Regions from separate parts of the Nonomuraea sp. NPDC002799 genome, predicted to be linked through region 2. Evidence: riboswitches for the same ligand, from Rfam matches in the RefSeq annotation. Region 2 holds a riboswitch; each other region holds the start of a gene.
The links. A riboswitch is a leader RNA that binds a small molecule or an ion and turns the genes downstream of it on or off. The one in region 2 is predicted to bind cyclic di-AMP.
Positions count from the first base shown of each region.

Region 1: another riboswitch for cyclic di-AMP. It lies ahead of ACWD0F_RS28470 (C40 family peptidase); the one in region 2 lies ahead of ACWD0F_RS15860 (CHAP domain-containing protein).
Region 3: another riboswitch for cyclic di-AMP. It lies ahead of ACWD0F_RS08580 (C40 family peptidase); the one in region 2 lies ahead of ACWD0F_RS15860 (CHAP domain-containing protein).

Region 1 is NZ_JBSFVA010000017.1:92,477-96,713, reverse strand. It holds gene serA (phosphoglycerate dehydrogenase) at 1-545, shown strand, start outside; gene ACWD0F_RS28470 (C40 family peptidase) at 1,086-1,655, opposite strand; cyclic di-AMP (ydaO/yuaA leader) riboswitch at 1,680-1,821, opposite strand; gene ACWD0F_RS28465 (3-isopropylmalate dehydrogenase) at 1,921-2,967, shown strand; gene ACWD0F_RS28460 (branched-chain amino acid aminotransferase) at 3,190-4,237, shown strand, end outside.
Region 2 is NZ_JBSFVA010000007.1:93,935-98,171, forward strand. It holds gene ACWD0F_RS15850 (aldo/keto reductase) at 25-846, shown strand; gene ACWD0F_RS15855 (Gfo/Idh/MocA family protein) at 921-1,874, shown strand; cyclic di-AMP (ydaO/yuaA leader) riboswitch at 1,992-2,129, shown strand; gene ACWD0F_RS15860 (CHAP domain-containing protein) at 2,142-2,840, shown strand; gene ACWD0F_RS15865 (alpha/beta fold hydrolase) at 2,912-3,739, opposite strand; partial or broken gene ACWD0F_RS15870 (LysR family transcriptional regulator) at 3,798-4,237, shown strand, end outside.
Region 3 is NZ_JBSFVA010000003.1:389,700-393,936, reverse strand. It holds gene ACWD0F_RS08595 (C40 family peptidase) at 1-630, shown strand, start outside; gene ACWD0F_RS08590 (LysR family transcriptional regulator) at 724-1,611, opposite strand; gene ACWD0F_RS08585 (class I SAM-dependent methyltransferase) at 1,684-2,379, shown strand; cyclic di-AMP (ydaO/yuaA leader) riboswitch at 2,680-2,841, shown strand; gene ACWD0F_RS08580 (C40 family peptidase) at 2,915-3,439, shown strand; gene ACWD0F_RS08575 (hypothetical protein) at 3,826-4,237, shown strand, end outside.

The DNA of each region.
Region 1 (4,237 bases), on a different contig from region 2:
ACATCGAGGTACGCGGCGAGATCGCCGCGCAGGACGTGCGGGTGCTCGAGCTGGCCGCGCTCAAGGGCGTGTTCGCCGACGTGATCGAGGAGCAGGTCACCTACGTCAACGCGCCGCTGCTCGCCAAGGACCGCGGCCTCAGCGTCGAGCTGGTGACCAGCTCGGAGAGCCCTGACTGGCGCAACGTGGTGACCGTGCGCGGCGTGCTCGCCGACGGCCGCCAGGTCTCGGTCTCCGGCACCCTGTCCGGGCCCCGCCAGATCACGAAGATCGTCGAGGTCAACGGCTACGAGATGGAGATCGAGCCGACGGCTCACCTGTGCTTCCTGACCTACGCCGACCGTCCCGGCATCGTCGGCGTGGTCGGCCGCCTCCTCGGCGAGCACGGCATCAACATCGCCTCGATGCAGGTGGCCCGTGACGTCAAGGGCGGCAAGGCGCTCATCGCGCTGACGGTCGACTCCGCGATCCCGGCCGACGTGGTCGAGCAGATCGTGGCCGAGATCGGCGCCGACAGCGGCCGTTCGGTGGACCTGGAGGACTGACCTCCCCCAGTCGCGCAGGCCGCCGTCCCCACCGGGGACGGCGGCCTTTTTCGTCTCACCATGCGAGATAGTAGGACGTCCAACGAGATGGCTGGGGTATCGTTGACGGAAATGCGCCAGGTTCTCGTACTTATTACCTGCCGCGGCGGGGCCTGTTAGGGCAGGTCGACGACCCGCCGCGGTGTGCGGCGTCGCGTCGGCCGTCAAGTCCCTTTCGTTCGGTCCGTGACCCGGACCACGAGATCAGGCCCGGTCGGGTTCGCGACCGGGATCCGACGTCCTTTGGAACGCGCCCGCGAAAAGAGATGACTCACATGTACGAGATGTATGCCTGGAACCGTGCCGAGGAGCACGAGGACGAGGCCGTCGAGGCCGTGCAGATCGCGCTGGACCGCAGGGACAACGGCGGCGCCCCCCAGGACTCCGGCCGATAGGACGCGGTCCCGGAATTCCGCCGGCGGAACGAGCCGAGCTCTGTCCACCCGGCGGAATGAGCCGGCCGCCGGGCAGCCCCGCCGTCGCGGGGCCACCCGGCGCTGGTCAGAGGGTCGCGGTCAGCATCGAGGGCGCCGGAGTGCGGCGCTGCTCGGCCCACTGTCGTACGCCCTTGGGGTCGGGGCGGACCGCGCCGACGAAGGCGGTCCTGCGCCAGGCCGACAGCCGCTCCTCCTTCACCACGTCACCGGTGTGCGGCGCGTGGACCATGAAACCGGGCTTGGAGATCATGCCCACGTGCCCGAGGCCGCTGAAGAAGACCAGGTCACCTGGCTTTAGATCGTTCCAGGTGATCTTCTTGTCGAAGGCGCCGTACTGCTCCGCGGCGGTGCGGGGCAGCTCGATCCCCGCCTTCTCATAGGCCCGGAGCATGAGCCCCGAGCAGTCGTAACCCCGTTTGCTGGTTCCGCCCCAGACGTACGGCACGCCTTGCTTGTCCATGGCGAAGTCGAGGGCGGTCTTCCAGGCGGGCTTGTCGCGTGCCTGCTGGATACGTTTGACCTGGGGGCCGGTCAGGGTCGTCGTTTCGGAGCCGTCTTTGGGGGCGGCCTTGGGGGCGGCTGCTGCCTGGGCGGGGCCGGCCAGGGCGAAGAGCCCGGCGGTGCCCGCCACCACGAGAATGGCGATGCGAGACAGTGAACTGTCCTTCCATGTGGCCGACCGGGTTAGCTGACGGGCTCGGGCCTGGAAGTAGCCCTACGGCGGGTGCCGATTCGCCCCTGGGGGGAAAGTGGGTCCCCGGCTCCACACAGCGGCTGTGTGGATTAGGCGTCTCGGACTCTAACGAAACGGTCAAAAAGGCGCAATACCTAACAAATCGGACGTCCAAAAAATGAGACGGTGTGCCCGTCAGTCGAGACGAGCCGGTAAGGTACGGCCCATGGAGTCGCGTAACATCCGCCTGGCCGTCATCCCTGGTGACGGCATCGGCACCGAGGTCGTAGCCGAAGGACTCAAGGTCCTGGAAGCCGTGGGCACGAAGATCGAGCCCACCCACTACGACCTGGGAGCCGCGCGCTATCACCGCACCGGCGAGACGCTCCCCGACGCGGTGCTCGACGAGTTGCGCGGCTACGACGCGATCCTGCTCGGCGCCGTGGGCGACCCCAGCGTGCCGCCGGGCATCCTGGAGCGCGACCTGCTCCTGCGGCTCCGGTTCGCGTTCGACCACTACGTCAACCTGCGCCCGGTCAAGCTGTTCCCCGGGGTGGAGACGCGGCTGGCCGACACCCCGGCCGAGAACATCGACATGATCGTCGTCCGTGAGGGCACCGAGGGCCTCTACGCGGGCACCGGCGGCGTCATGCGGCGCGGCACGCCGCACGAGATCGCCACTCAGGAGTCGCTCAACACCGCCTACGGCGTCGAGCGCGTGGTGCGTTACGCGTTCCAGAAGGCCCAGTCGCGGCCCCGCAAGAAGCTCACGCTCGTCCACAAGACCAACGTGCTCACCTACGCGGGCGACCTGTGGCAGCGCACGGTCAACCGGGTGGCCGAGGAGTTCCCCGAGGTCACGACCGACTACAGCCACATCGACGCGGCCACGATGTTCTTCGTGAGCCAGCCGGAGCGGTTCGACGTGATCGTCACCGACAACCTGTTCGGCGACATCATCACCGACCTCGGCGCGGCCATCGCCGGTGGCATCGGCCTGGCGGCCAGCGGCAACATCAACCCCGAGGGCACCGCGCCGAGCATGTTCGAGCCGGTGCACGGCAGCGCCCCCGACATCGCCGGGCAGGGCAAGGCCGACCCGACCGCCACCATCCTGTCGGTCGCCATGCTCCTTTCGCACCTGGGCCTGCACACCGAGGCGGCCAGGGTCGAGCAGGCGGTCGCCGACGACATCGTGGACCGGCTGGCCGGTTGGGCCGGTCGCAGCACCAGCGAGATCGGCAACGACATCACCGCGCGAGTATCCGGCTAGGACCGCCTAGCCCCCCACAGCGCCTGGCGGTCCGATGAGGACTGCCGGGCGCTTTTTCGCGTCCGCAGGTTCCAACCACCCCATCGGCCGCTTGTCATCCCATATAGCGAGACAATAGGAAGTACGAGCTGCCCTCCGCGAGGATGCTGTCCGGCATCGAAAACCGGAGAACTGGTAGTTTCGCTAGATTTCGCAGTAGTCGCAGAGAGAAGGACCGACGTCATGACCATCGCTCAGAAGCTCAGCTTCGACGTGCAGCTATCCGACCACGCTCGCACCGCGGCCGAGCGGGAGCAGGTACTGGCGAACCCGGGATTCGGGCAGACCTTCACCGACCACATGATCTCGGTCGACTACACGGAGGGCGAGGGCTGGCACGACGCCAGGCTTCTCCCGTACGGCCCGCTCTCGCTTGATCCGGCCACCTCGGTCTTCCACTACGCGCAGGAGCTGTTCGAGGGCCTCAAGGCCTATCGGCAGACCACCGGCTCGATCGTGACGTTCCGGCCCTACGCCAACGCCGCCCGCTTCAACCGCTCGGCCCTCCGCATGGCCATGCCCGAGCTGCCCGAGGAGACCTTCGTCGACTCGCTCGAACTGCTGGTGGAGACCGACCAGGCGTGGGTGCCCACGGCCGAGGGCCACAGCCTCTACCTGCGCCCGTTCATGATCGCCACCCAGGCCGGGCTCGGGGTCAACTATCCCTCCAAGTCCTACAAGTATCTGGTCATCGCCTCCCCGGCGGGCTCCTACTTCACGGGGGGCATCAAGCCCGTCTCGGTCTGGTTGTCCACGGAGTACACGCGCGCCGCCCCCGGCGGCACCGGCTTCGCCAAGTGCGGCGGCAACTACGCGGCCGCCTTCGTGGCGCAGCGGCAGGCCGTGGCGAACGGCTGCGACCAGGTGGTGTGGCTGGACGCCGGCGAGCACAAGTACGTCGAGGAGATGGGCGGCATGAACCTCTTCTTCGTCTTCGGCAACAAGCTCGTCACCCCGTCCCTGACCGGCACCCTGCTGCCCGGCATCACCAGGGAGTCGATCCTGGAGCTGGCCGGCGACCTCGGCCTGGAGACCGAGGAGCGCCTCGTCTCGGTCGAGGAGTGGCAGGAAGGCTGCGCGTCGGGCGAGCTCACCGAGGTGTTCGCCTGCGGCACGGCGGCCGTGGTCACGCCGGTCGGCGTGGTCAAGGGCGCCACCACCTCCTGGACCATCGCCGACGGCACCCCGGGCCCGGTGACCATGCGGGTGCGCGAGGAGCTCGTGGGCATCC
Region 2 (4,237 bases):
AACGGTGTGTGAACAATGGAGGGTATGAATTCGCTCATGCTCAACAGCGACGGCGTGCACATCCCGCAGCTCGGGTTCGGCGTCTGGCAGGTTCCCGGCGACGAGGCCGAGCAGGCCGTGCGCACGGCCTTCGAGAAGGGCTACCGGCACGTCGACACGGCCGCCGCCTACGACAACGAGGAGGGGGTCGGGCGCGCCGTGCGCGGTGGCGGGCTGCCGCGCGAGGAGGTGTTCGTCACCACCAAGTTGTGGAACGGCGACCACGGCCGCGCCGGTGAGGCCTTCGACGAGAGCCTGGCCAGGCTGGGCCTCGATTACGTCGATCTCTTCCTCATCCACTGGCCGGTGCCGCAGCAGGACAAGTACGTGCAGGCGTGGCGGGCGATGGAGAAGATCTACCGTGACGGGCGGGCCAAGGCCATCGGCACCTCGAACTTCACCGTCCAGGCCCTGACCCGGCTGATGGACGAGGCCGACATCACCCCGTCCATCAACCAGATCGAGCTGCACCCCTACTTCCAGCAGCGGGAGCTGCGGAACTTCCACGACGCCAACGGCATCCTGACGGAGGCGTGGAGCCCGCTCGGCCAGGGCAAGGGTCTGCTCGGCGATCCGGCGCTGGCGGTGTTGTCGGGCAAACACGGCAAGACACCCGCGCAGATCGTGCTCCGCTGGCACATCCAGCTCGGCAACGTGGTCATTCCCAAGTCCGTGACCCCGTCGCGGATCGCCGAGAACATCGACGTCTTCGACTTCGTCCTCAACCCCGAGGACATGGCCGCCATCGGCGCGATGAACAAGGGTGAACGCCTCGGGCCCGACCCGGCCACCTTCAACATGACCTGACCTGGGCCCCAAAGCCTCACCAGATATGGACCCGTTCTGACCGCTATGGCCGGAAAACGTCTACGATCTCCCGCGTGCGAGAATTTACGTGGGGAATAGCGGCGACAGGCGGCATCGCTCGGACCGTGGGCGCGGCCATCGTGGCGGAGCCGGGGATGCGTGTCGGCGCCGTCGGCTCCAGGGACCTGGGCCGGGCGCGCGACCTGGCCGCGACGCTGGGCGCGGAGTCGGCCTACGACTCCTATGAGCGGCTGTGCGCCGACCCGGCAGTGGACGCGATCTACGTGGCCACGCCGCACGCCCAGCACCTGGCGGTCGCCGAGGCCGCCATCGCCGCGGGCAAGGCGGTGTTGTGCGAGAAGCCGCTGGCCGCGACCCTGGCCGACGCCGAGAAGATGGTACGCCTGGCGCGGGAGGCGGGCGTGTTCCTGATGGAGGCCATGTGGATGCGGTTCAACCCGCTCATCCAGCGGGTGGCGGCCGATCCGCGCTTCGGCGAGCTCCGCTCGGTGCAGGCCTCCTTCGGCTTCACCCTGCCCTACGATCCCGCGCACCGGCTGTGGGCGCCGGAACTGGGCGGCGGCGCCCTGCTCGACCTGGGGATCTACCCGTTCGGCCTGGCTCAGCTCCTCCTTGGCATGCCCGACGACCTGCGGATCACCGGGTCACTGGCGCCCAACGGGGTGGACGCGGAGGCGGGCGGCGTGCTGCTCTATCCGGGTGGCAGGAAGGCCCTGGTGGAGACCTCTTTGCTCGCGACTTACCCGAACGACGCCCGTGTCGTGGGCACCCAGATGCGGGCGGAGATCCAGGCGCCGTTCTGGGCCCCGCAGCGGATTCTCCTCACCGGGCCCTCCATGGAGCCGGAAGAGCTCGTGCTCGATCCGGCGGACAACGGATACGCCGGGGAGCTCCGCGAGGTCCGCGCGGCCACGGCCGAGGGCAGGACCGAAAGTTCGATCATGCCCCTTGACGAATCCCTTGCCATGATGGGGCTTCTGGCCGACGCTCGCGGGCAACTTGCCTAGCGGAAGCTTTATCCACTTGTAATCCTCTTGCCGCATGTATTACCTTATGAGGCATCTCGTGGCATACGTCCGGTTTGTCCGGAAATGTCCAACCATCGCATGACACATCACAGGAACGTCCTGTGACCGCTGAATCCGCCCCTGGGCGGAACCGGGGACCCATGTCCTTTGGGGTGAATCGGCACTTCGGTGCCGTAGGGCAGCTTCCACGCCCGAACCCGTCAGCTAACCCGGTAAGCGGCATGGAAGCAAGGAGTAACCCCCTCGATGGCCAAACACCGTATCCTCTCTGCCCCGAAGACCACCATCGCCCGCGCCCTCCTCGGCGCCACCATCGCCGCCTCCGCGTTCGGAGCCCACACCGCCACGGCCAGCGCCGACGCCGCCACCGGAGCCGCCGCGGCCACCGCCGCGAGGCACCCGGACACCGCCCTGGCCGCCCGCAAGGCCGCCAAGGACGAGACCACGGTCAACGTCACCGCCGCGCAGGTTCTCGACTTCGCCAGATCTCAGGTCGGCACCTCGGAGAACGCCAACGGCGGCGGCACCAAGTTCCAGGAGTGGTACGCCGGCTCGAAGCGCGCCGCCGAGACCATCGCCCGTGACGGCGGCAACCGCGCCGCCTACCTGAACGCCGCCTGGTGCTCGATGTTCGTGTCCTGGGTCGGCGAGCAGACCGGTGCCCGCCCGCAGGTCGGCTGGGACGCCTACACCGTCGCCCACGCCAAGTGGTTCAAGGCCAACCACCGCTTCGGCACCGACGCCAAGCCCGGCGCCGTCGTCTTCTTCTCCTGGAGCGGCAGCAAGGACATCGACGACATCCAGCACGTCGGGTTCGTCGTGAAGGACAACGAGAACGGCACCATCTCCACCATCGAGGGTAACACCGGCAACGGCGCCGTCGAAGAGCGGGTCCGGCCGAAGGGCCAGGTCGTCGGCTACGGCTACCCCGACTACCGCGCCTGATCGCACTTCGGTAGAAAGAGCGCGCGTCCCACCCGGGACGCGCGCTCTTCCGCGTTCACCCGGCACCGGGGTCACCGTTCCAGGAAGAAGCCGGCCAGTGCGCGGGCGACGGCGGCGGGGTCGTTCTCCATCGGGATGTGACCGGCCCGCGGGATGCGGACGAGTCTGGTGTTCGGCATCTCGGCGGCGAACCGTTCGGCGTGCCGTACCTCCTGGAAGGTGTCGTCCTCGCCCCACACCAGCAGTTTCGGCCTCTCATCGGCCTTGAGCGCGGGCACGAGGTCGAGGGTGTAGCGGCTGTCGGCCGCGCCCGCCAGCGCCATCCACGACCGGCAGACCCGCGGGTCGTTCCACGGGTCGAGATAGCCGGCCAGCTCCGCCTCCGAGGCCGGGCGGCCCAGGGCGGTCGTCACCGCCGTGCGCCGGGCGGCCAGCAGCTCCGCCACGGTCGTGGCGGCCACCACGGCCGGGTCGCGGAAGCGGGCCACGCCGGGCACCGGCCAGGAGTCGTACAGGACCGAGTTCACCAGCGCCAGCCGGCCCACGAAACCGCCGGCCAGCAGGTGCTGGGCGACGGCGCCGCCGATGTCGTGCCCGGCCACCGCCAGCGGTTCGCCGGCCCCGGAGACGGACGCGTACGCGGCGGCGAACCGCCCCACCCACTCCGCCAGCGCGGGCACGGTCGCGGTCGCCGCCGTGAGCTCCCCTGCCGAACGCCCCAGCCCCGGCAGGTCGACCGCGACGGGACGCAGACCGGCCGCCGCCAGGTCGCCGAGCACCGGCTGCCAGACCCGGCTCCAGTAGGTGCCGTGCAGCAGCAGGACCACCGGGCCCCGCTCCCCCGCCGTCAGAAAGCCGGCCTGCCGGCCGTCTACCTCGATCGTCATTCGCTTGCCCATGGCATAACGATCGGGTGCTGATCATGGCGTGGTCAAATACCAGTTAGGGTATGTCGGCATGACATTGGCGCAGCTCAGAGTGCTCGTCGCGGTCGCCGGGCACGGCGGCTTCACCGCCGCCGCCGAGCACCTCGGCATGTCGCAGCCCGCCGTCAGCCGGGCCATCGCCACCCTCGAACGCGAGCTCGGCGCGCCCCTGTTCGTGCGTCACCGAGACGGCATCGCCCTCACCGAGGCCGGCCGCCGGGCGCTCGACCGCACCCGCGAGACGTTGCGGCACTTCGACCTCATCCGCGCCGACGTCGCCTCCGCCGCCGGACAGGTCACCGGGGAGCTGCGCCTGGCCAGCCTGCCCAGCGCCACCGGGACGCTCGTCGCCCGGCTGCTGCGCGCCTTCACCGACCGCTACCCGCAGGTCCGGGTTCGCCTGTTCGAAGGCGTCGACGACGACATCCGCGCCTGGTTGCGCGCCGGGGCCGCCGAGGTGGGCGTGGTCAC
Region 3 (4,237 bases), on a different contig from region 2:
CAGCTCCTGAGCGGGCTGGCGCTGGCCGGGCAGCTCTCGCACGAGCGGACGCAGAAGCTGGCCGCGTTCGACCGGGAGAACCGCGGGCTGAAGGTGGAGCGCGACAAGGCGCAGGTGGCGCTCGCGACGGCGGACAAGGAACGGGACGGCGTCGAGAAGGAGCGCTCGGAGGTCCTCAAGCTGATCACGCAGCAGAAGAAGCTGCTCAAGAAGCTGGGGGCCTACCGGCCGGGCAACCCGAACAGCGTCGGCATCCCGTACACGGGGCCGGCCTCGGGTAACGCGGCGGCGGTGTTGCGGTTCGCGTTCGCGCAGGTCGGCAAGCCCTACATCTTCGGTGGGACCGGGCCGCGCGGATACGACTGCTCGGGGCTGACCCAGGCGGCGTGGCGGGCCGCGGGGGTGACGTTGCCGCGTACGACCTGGCAGCAGTGGTCGTGGGGGCAGGGGCGGACGGTGAAGCCGAGCGATCTTCAGCCTGGGGACCTCATTTTCAGCTCCGGTCTCGGGCATGTCAGCATTTATGCGGGTAACGGGCAGATCGTCCATGCGCCGCAGACGGGTGACGTCGTCAAGGTGGTCAAGCTCTCCTCCTACGGCGGCCGCATCGTCGGGGCCGTTCGGCCGTGAGGTTCGCCCGGGTCTGATGTGAGCCTGGTGGCGGCCTGTTTCGGTCGGCGCCAGGTTCCTTTTCGGACATGGCCGCGGTGGAACGGCCGGGGTTCAGGCCGTGGGTGCGGTCAGGGTGGCGAGGAACGCGGAGACGGCGGGAGAGCGGCTGCCGTCCCCGGGCAGGGTGGCGGCGAGGATCGTCCGCGACGGCAGGGCAGGCGTGGGCCGCAGCAGCCGGATGTCGCGCCGGGCGGTCGAAACCCCCGCGATCGACGGATACAACATCACCCCCACCCCGGCCGCCACCAGCCCCTGCCTGCCGTTCCAGTCGTCACACACGTGGCTGATCCTGGGCGCGCCGCCGAGCGCCGCCGCGAGCTGGGAGACAGGCCCGAGACAGTCGGGATGGGTGCCGTCGATCCACGGCTCTTCCGCCAGGTCCCGCAGCCGTACCCGAGCCCCCTTCGCCAGGGGATGACCGGCCGGCAGCGCCACGAACAGCTCGTCCTCGGCGAGCGGTGTGACCTCGACGCCTGCGGCCGTGTCCCAGGAGGTCAGCAGCGCCAGGTCGGCGTCGCCGTCCAGGACGGCCGCGCACGGGTCAGGTTCCCCTGAGCGCACGGTCAGCGCCAGCTCGACGTCAGGGTGCCGCTGCGCGAAGGCGCGGAACCGTTCCGGCAGGTAGCTGGTGGCCGCGCTGGGGAAGGCCGAGACCCGCACCCGCCCCGCCTGCGCGACGGCGAACGCCCGCAGCCGCGTCTCGAACAGCCTCATCCCCTTCAGCACCTCCCCGGCCTGCTCCAGCGCGGCCAGCCCGGCATCCGTGGGCCGCACGCCGCGAGGCAGCCGGTCGAACAGGCGCACTCCGGTCCGCCGCTCCAGCGCGCCGATCTGCCGGGAGACGGCGGGCTGGGTCATCGACAACTCCTGCGCCGCCGCCGAGAACGATCCCAGCCTTCCGACCTCGGCGAGCACCTTCAGCGACCACACATCAAGCATGTGTGCAGCTTATGGGTCGCATGCCGAACCCGCAGTGGTGCTCATACCGCTCGCTCGGCCATCCTCAGGCGTATGGAGACAATGGACAACAATCAGCTCACCTGGCTCGGCGACGTGCTCGGCAGCGGGCGGTCACGGGTGCTCGACGCCGGGTGCGGACGGGGCGAACTGGCCGCCGCGCTCCTGGGGCGGGGCCACGACGTGACGGCGATCGACGTCTCGGAGCACGCCGTTGCGGCGGCCCGGGGCGCCGGGGTGCCCGCGCGGCGGGCCGACTTCGCTTGCTACTACGACGAAGAGCCGTTCGACGCGATCGTCATGTCACTGTCGCTGCACCACATGCACCCTTTGACGGCGGTGCTGGATCGCGCGTCCGCCCTGCTCAGGAGAGGTGGGCTGCTGGTCGTCGACGAGTTCGCCTGGGACTGGGCCGACCCGGCGGCGGCCGCCTGGTTCTACGATGCCGGATCGTTGCTGGCCGCCGCGGGGGTGGCGGATTTTCCGCGTGAGCCCGGCCGTGATCCGGCCGAGCGGTGGCGGGCGGCCCACGCGGACCACTCGTCCGCCGTCGACATGCTGGCCGCCGTCGGGGAGCGGTTCGAGGCGCCGGACGTACGGCCAGAGCCCTACTTGTCCCGATATATCGCCGGAAAGCTGATAAATGGCGGCACTGGCGTCGTGGACGAGTTGTGGCGCATCGAACGGGAGCGGATCGCGTCCGGGCGATTGCCGCACACCGGCTTCCGCTTGACCGCGCAGCGGATGTGACGGATGTGACGGATGTGACGGGTGGGACCTGACACAGTCAGCCGTCCAGAAGTGTGAGAAGGGTCACTTTTCGATAACAGAACCTGGTGCTCCAGCAGGGGTTTCGAACCTTACTGACCCCTTTTTCTGATCTTTACAAGCTGGCTGGTGTTTTGCCGATTCTTGACCTCTCGGCGTAGCTTCTGGCGTCGCGGCGAACAAGCCATGTCAGCCGCGAGCCGACATCGGTTCCCCCGATGTGAGCCAGATAAGAATCCGCCGGTCACCGCTGATCTTTCCCAGAGCAAAACCTTGATCAGCGGCTTCGACCTGCCGAATCCGTGCAGCCAGGAGCACGGAACCGGGGACCCAGCGATCCCCCTTTGCAGGGATCAGGGGTGAATCGGCGCGCCATTCGCGCCGTAGGGCGACTTCCAGGCCCGAATCCGTCAGCTAACCCGGTAGGCGTTCGTGGAAGACACAAGGAGAAATCCTGTCTACCTCCCTGCACAACCCCCGCCTGTCCCGCATTGCCCTGAGCGGCGTAGCGCTCACCATGACCGTGACGGCCGGAGGTTTGGTCCTCCAGGCCCCCACGGCCCAGGCGGCGACCAGAGGTTCGGCCGGAATCTCCACGGTCAAGGCGGTCAAGGCCGTCGCCGTGACCGCGAAATCGGCCAAGGCCACCTCCAAGAGGTCGGCCAGAATCGCCCGGCAGAAGGTGAAGGCCCGCAGGGCCGTCGCGGTGGCCAAGGGCCAGGTCGGTGATCCGTACCGTTACGGAGCCACCGGACCCGGCTCGTTCGATTGTTCCGGTCTCGTCCAGTACGCCTGGAAGAAGGCCGGGGTGAGACTCCCGCGCGTGGCGAGCAGCCAGTTCGTCCGTATCAGGACCAAGATCTCTTGGCGCAATCTCAAGCCAGGCGACCTGATGTTCTTCAGCGGGCTCGGCCACGTGGGCATGTATGTCGGCAAGGGCAAGATGATCCATTCGCCTCGGACAGGCGAGCGGGTGCGCATCGACAAGCTGGGCGGGTGGCGCAAGTCGTCGTTCGTCGGCGCGGTCCGTCCCGGCGCGTGAAGAAGCCCCGCCCGAATCTTTCTCATTCGGGCGGGGCTCTTCTCATCGGCGCTCTTTTGCGGCAGACGTTTTTAGATGATTTTTTACGGCGGAGCCAACGGCACGCCATCCGCCGCACGTGGCGAGGGCCTCCAGGGAGACGGCCTCTGACCCGCACACCCGCCCCGCCGTTACGGCGCACCGCCGGCCGGCGAGGTGGTGCACGGGGCTGGGTGTGGCGCGTGGGCGTGCGCGGCGTTGGATGTGGTGCGTGGGCGTGCGCGGGGCTGGATGTGGCGCCCTGGGTGTACGCGGGGCGTACACGGCCGCTGTGGAGGTGCGCAGGCCCCTCAGGGTGGCGCTGGGGCGCTCAGGGCAGGGGATGGGGCCGACTACGATCGGGCATCGTGTCCGAGCCGGTGAGCCGACGAGCGGCAGTCACCTGCCTGCTCCTGCTCGCCGTGCCCGCCAGCGCCCCCACCCCTGAATCGCCCGTCCTTCCCCCCGGCGTGCGGGAGTTGTGGAGCGAGGGGCAGGTCGTCGCCCACGGGGTGTACTCCGTGGTCGTCGGGCATCACGTCGCGCCCGTGCCGGTGGATGAGCTGCACGAGATGGCCCGCCGGGCGGATACGGCAGGGCAGCGGGTCTCGGCCGTGCTCGGCAGGCGTGTGCGGCCTGTGGTGGTCGTTCCGGCGAGCACCGGGGAGGCGGCCGCGCTGGCCCGGGTGCCGAGGGTGGACGGGCTGGCGGCGGTGGCCGACGGCGGGCGGGTGATCGTCGTGCCCGAGTTCTTCGCCAGGCTGAACTCCACCGGCAAGG